Regions from separate parts of the Streptomyces sp. NBC_00250 genome, predicted to be linked through region 1. Evidence: riboswitches for the same ligand, from Rfam matches in the RefSeq annotation. Region 1 holds a riboswitch; the other holds the start of a gene.
The links. A riboswitch is a leader RNA that binds a small molecule or an ion and turns the genes downstream of it on or off. The one in region 1 is predicted to bind glycine.

Region 1 (2,386 bases):
CAAGGGTACGAGCGCACGCCGGAGCGCCACCCGGGAGGTGCTCTCCTCGGGCGGTCCCGTCAGACGGCCTCGCGGAAGCCGATCTTCCGCAGGAGGTCCGCCGCGTCCCGGTCGAGCAGGGTCACGGAGGCGCAGCCGTGCGGCAGGCGGCCGGACTCGGCGGCCCGGACGAGCCGGCCGACGGCCCGCCGGTGCCGGGCGAAGGCGTAGGAGGAGACGCCCCGGCCGCGGGTGCGCTGGCCCTGGCGGGCGGTCCGGGGGGTGACGTCGAGGAGGATCAGGTGCAGGGCCCGGCCGCGTCGGCGGGCCTCCCGGGCGAGCCAGCCGCGCACCCAGGACTGGGTGCCGCAGTCGTGCACGATCACCCCGGCGCCGGAGCGCAGGGCGCGCCGGAGGCGGGCGTAGTGGGCGAGCCGGACCAGGGGCCGGTAGAGGGCGTACGGCAGGAGGCGGGGCATGCGGGCCTCCCAGTGCTCGCGGGTGTCCTGGGAGTCGATGCCGCCGCCCTCGGCGGCGCGCTTCATGAGGGTGGACTTGCCGCTGCCGGGCAGCCCGGAGACGACCACCAGGTCGCCGGCGGCGAAGGTGAGGGCGCGGGGGCCGCGGCCGCCGCGCTCGCGCAGGTCGCGCAGGAGCCGCCCGCGGCCACGTGTGCGGGCGCGGGCTCGCTGGGACGGTATGCCGGTACTCGACGCGTATGCGCCGGTGTGCTGGATCCTCATCGCTTCTCCCCCTGCCGGGCCTGGGAAGACCCTTGCCCACAAAGTGTAAAGAAACGGTAATGGGACACAAGCGATGTGCCCCGTCGAGCTCGCGTGCAATGATGTGCGCGCCAGGCGCGCACAGTCGCCACACAATCGCATACCGGCCGCTCGAATCCGCGCGGGAGAGTTCCGGACCGCACGTCGTGTCCGGACGCCGAAGGAGCAAGACCCTCCCTTGAATCTCTCAGGCCCCGTACCGCGCGGATGAGGCAGATCTGAAAAGCGGGACACCCTGCCGTGTCCCCACCCAAGGTGCAAGCCGATCTCTCGGTGACGAGATGCTCTCGGTGAACCTCTCAGGTTCCATGACAGATGGGGAGGACGTCCTCGCCCGTCATGTGTTTCGTCACCGATCACGCCCTTGGGACCCGGGAGCCACCCCATGAGCACTGCCCCCCGTCTGACCGCCCTCGACGCGACTCACCGTTCGCTGGGCGCGACCATGACCGACTTCGCCGGCTGGGACATGCCGCTCCGGTACGGCAGCGAGCGGGACGAGCACATCGCCGTCCGCACCAAGGCGGGTCTCTTCGACCTCTCCCACATGGGTGAGATCACCGTCACCGGTCCGCAGGCCGTCGAACTCCTCGACCACGCCCTCGTCGGCAACATCTCCACGGTGGGCGTCGGCCGGGCCCGCTACACGATGATCTGCCAGGAGGACGGCGGCATCCTCGACGACCTGATCGTCTACCGCCTCGGCGAGACGGAGTACATGGTCGTCGCCAACGCCTCCAACGCGCAGATCGTCCTGGACGCGCTGACCGAGCGCGCGGCCGGCTTCGACGCCGAGGTGCGCGACGACCGTGACGCGTACGCCCTGATCGCCGTCCAGGGCCCGGAGTCCCCCGGCATCCTGAAGTCGCTCACCGACGCCGACCTGGACGGTCTGAAGTACTACGCCGGCCTGCCCGGCACGGTCGCGGGCGTGCCCGCGCTGATCGCCCGTACCGGCTACACCGGCGAGGACGGCTTCGAGCTGTTCCTGAAGCCCGAGCACGCCGAGGGCGTCTGGAAGGCGCTGACCGAGGCGGGCGCCCCGGTCGGTCTGATCCCCTGCGGTCTGTCCTGCCGTGACACGCTCCGCCTGGAGGCGGGCATGCCGCTCTACGGCCACGAGCTGACCACCGCGCTCACCCCCTTCGACGCCGGTCTCGGCCGGGTCGTGAAGTTCGAGAAGACGACCAACGAGGGCCGCTTCGTCGGCCGCGAGGCGCTGGAGAAGGCCGCCGAGCGCGCCGAGACCGCCCCGCCGCGCAAGCTCGTCGGCCTGATCGCCGAGGGCCGCCGGGTCCCGCGCGCCGGCTTCTCCGTCGTCAAGGACGGCGTGGTGATCGGCGAGGTCACCTCCGGTGCCCCGTCCCCGACCCTCGGAAAGCCGATCGCGATCGCGTACGTGGACGCGGCGCACGCCGAGCCCGGCACCCAGGGTGTAGGTGTGGACATCCGCGGCACCCACGAGGCGTACGAGGTCGTGGCGCTGCCGTTCTACAAGCGCCAGAAGTGACGCATCCGTCTCACTTCGCGTCTCACCCCGCAAGACCCACGTTCATCAGCACTCACCCAATCCTGGAGAATCAGGCCATGAGCAACCCCCAGCAGCTGCGCTACACCAAGGAGCA
Region 2 (2,386 bases), 4.6 Mb from region 1:
AAGCCGGGGTCGCTGCCGCTGCCGCTGCGGAGGAGGGGGCGCCGGGTGACGCGGCGGCGACCGCGTCCGCCGTGGCCGCTGTCGAGCCCGCGGTCGAAGAGCCCGTGGCGCGGCAGTGGGCGCCGGGGCATGACGTACGACACGCGGTGTACGGGGCCGGGTGGGTCCAGGGGAGCGGGGTCGGGCGCGTCACGGTGCGGTTCGAGGAGCCGGGGTCGGAGCCGGGGCGGGTGCGGACGTTCGCGGTGGACGATCCGGAACTGGAGCCGGGGGAGGCGCTGCCGTTGGTGGGGCGGGGCTGAGTGGGGGTGCGGGTGGGCCGTGGTGCGCCCGGTCCGCGGCCGGGCCTGGGTCCCACCCGCACCACCGTGCGAGTGCGTGGGCAGAGGTGCGGGCCTGCTCCTCCGCGCTCCGCTCCTGTCGCTACTGGCCTGCCAGGCGGCCGAAGTCCGTGTCAGGGGTGTCCGTGGGGGGCGGGGGGAGGGCGAGGCTGTAGTGGCGGTAGAGCTGCAGCTCCTGCTCCGGGGAGAGGTGGCGGCCCACGCCGAAGTCGGGGGCGTCCTTGATGAGGGCGCGTTCGTACGGGATGTGGAGGCGGTCCTCGACCAGTTCGCTCGGCTCCAGCGGGACGAACGCGTCCCGGCTGAAGAGGCCGGTGCGGACCGCAGCCCATTCCGGGATGCCGGTCGCGTCGTCCAGGTACACCTCGTCCACGGTTCCGATCTTGTGCCCGTTGCGGTCGTACGCCTTGCGGCCTATCAGGCTGCGCGGATCGATATCGGTCTGCACGGTCCCTCCAACTGGTCGCAACTGCTCTACACCCTACGAAAGTGCACATCTGGGATGTCGGCCACTTGAGCGATGGGAGCCGCAACCTCGCTGGTAGGCTGGCTGTGGCTGTCGACCCTGTGCGGGAGAGTCCCCCGGAGAAACCTTCCGGAGGGCGCCGAAGGAGCAAATCCTCCCCGGAATCTCTCAGGCCCCTGTACCGCGCGGACGAGGTCACTCTGGAAAGCAGAGCGGTGTCCACGGCATGCGCTCTCACCGACGGTGAAAGCCGGCGTGCCGTGAGGCGTGCCGGTGAAACTCTCAGGTTGAGATGACAGAGGGGGAGGCCGTCCGGGTACCCGCGCCGTGGTGCCCCTCGCAGGTCGTGACGACCAGGAGGCCTCCGTACATGACCGCCAACCGCATTCCGCTCTCCGAACTCGAACAGGGCATCCCGTTCGAGCAGCGGCACATCGGGCCCGACGCCGAGGCGCGCGCCAAGATGCTCGCCCAGGTCGGTTACGGCTCCCTCGACGAGCTCACGGCCGCCGCGGTGCCGGACGTCATCAAGAACACCGAGGCGCTGAGCCTGCCGTCCGCGCGCACGGAGGCCGAGGTCCTCGCCGAGCTCCGCACGCTCGCCGACCGCAACCAGGTCCTCGCGCCCATGATCGGTCTCGGCTACTACGGGACCTTCACCCCGCCGGTGATCCTGCGGAACGTGATGGAGAACCCCGCCTGGTACACGGCGTACACGCCGTACCAGCCGGAGATCTCGCAGGGGCGCCTGGAGGCGCTGCTGAACTTCCAGACCGTGGTCGCCGACCTGACCGGGCTGCCCACCTCCGGTGCCTCCCTGCTCGACGAGGGCACCGCGGCCGCCGAGGCCATGGCGCTCTCCCGCCGCGTCGGCAAGGTCAAGAACGGTGTCTTCCTCATCGACGCCGACGCCCTGCCGCAGACGATCGCCGTCATCGAGACCCGCGCCGAGCCGACCGGCGTCGAGGTCGTCGTCGCCGACCTCAGCGAGGGCATTCCGGCCGAGATCGCCGAGCGCGGTGTCTTCGGCGTGCTCCTGCAGTACCCCGGTGCCTCCGGTGCCGTCCGCGACATCAAGCCGCTGATCGACGCCGCCCACGAGCTCGGCGCGATCGTCACCGTCGCCGCCGACCTGCTCGCGCTCACCCTGCTCACCTCGCCCGGTGCGCTCGGGGCCGACATCGCCGTCGGTACGACGCAGCGCTTCGGCGTTCCCATGGGCTTCGGCGGTCCCCACGCCGGTTACATGGCCGTCCAGGACAAGCACGCCCGCTCCCTGCCCGGTCGTCTGGTGGGTGTCTCCGTCGACGCCGACGGGAACCGTGCGTACCGCCTGGCCCTGCAGACCCGCGAGCAGCACATCCGCCGCGAGAAGGCCACCAGCAACATCTGTACCGCTCAGGTGCTGCTCGCCGTCATGGCCGGCATGTACGCCGTCTACCACGGCCCCGAGGGCCTCCAGGGCATCGCGCGCCGCACCCACCGGTACGCCGCGATCCTCGCCGCCGGCCTCACCGCCGGTGGTGTGGAGCTCACCCAGGGTGCCTTCTTCGACACCCTCACCGCCCGCGTGCCCGGC

Region 2: another riboswitch for glycine. It lies ahead of gcvP (aminomethyl-transferring glycine dehydrogenase); the one in region 1 lies ahead of gcvT (glycine cleavage system aminomethyltransferase GcvT).

What each region holds. Positions count from the first base shown of each region.
Region 1 covers NZ_CP108088.1:2,948,175-2,950,560, forward strand. The annotation lists gene OG259_RS13055 (AAA family ATPase) at 60-722, opposite strand; glycine riboswitch at 874-973, shown strand; glycine riboswitch at 975-1,086, shown strand; gene gcvT (glycine cleavage system aminomethyltransferase GcvT) at 1,147-2,271, shown strand; gene gcvH (glycine cleavage system protein GcvH) at 2,349-2,386, shown strand, end outside.
Region 2 covers NZ_CP108088.1:7,562,270-7,564,655, forward strand. The annotation lists gene OG259_RS34265 (DNA polymerase IV) at 1-302, shown strand, start outside; gene OG259_RS34270 (PRC-barrel domain-containing protein) at 424-789, opposite strand; glycine riboswitch at 902-1,001, shown strand; gene gcvP (aminomethyl-transferring glycine dehydrogenase) at 1,178-2,386, shown strand, end outside.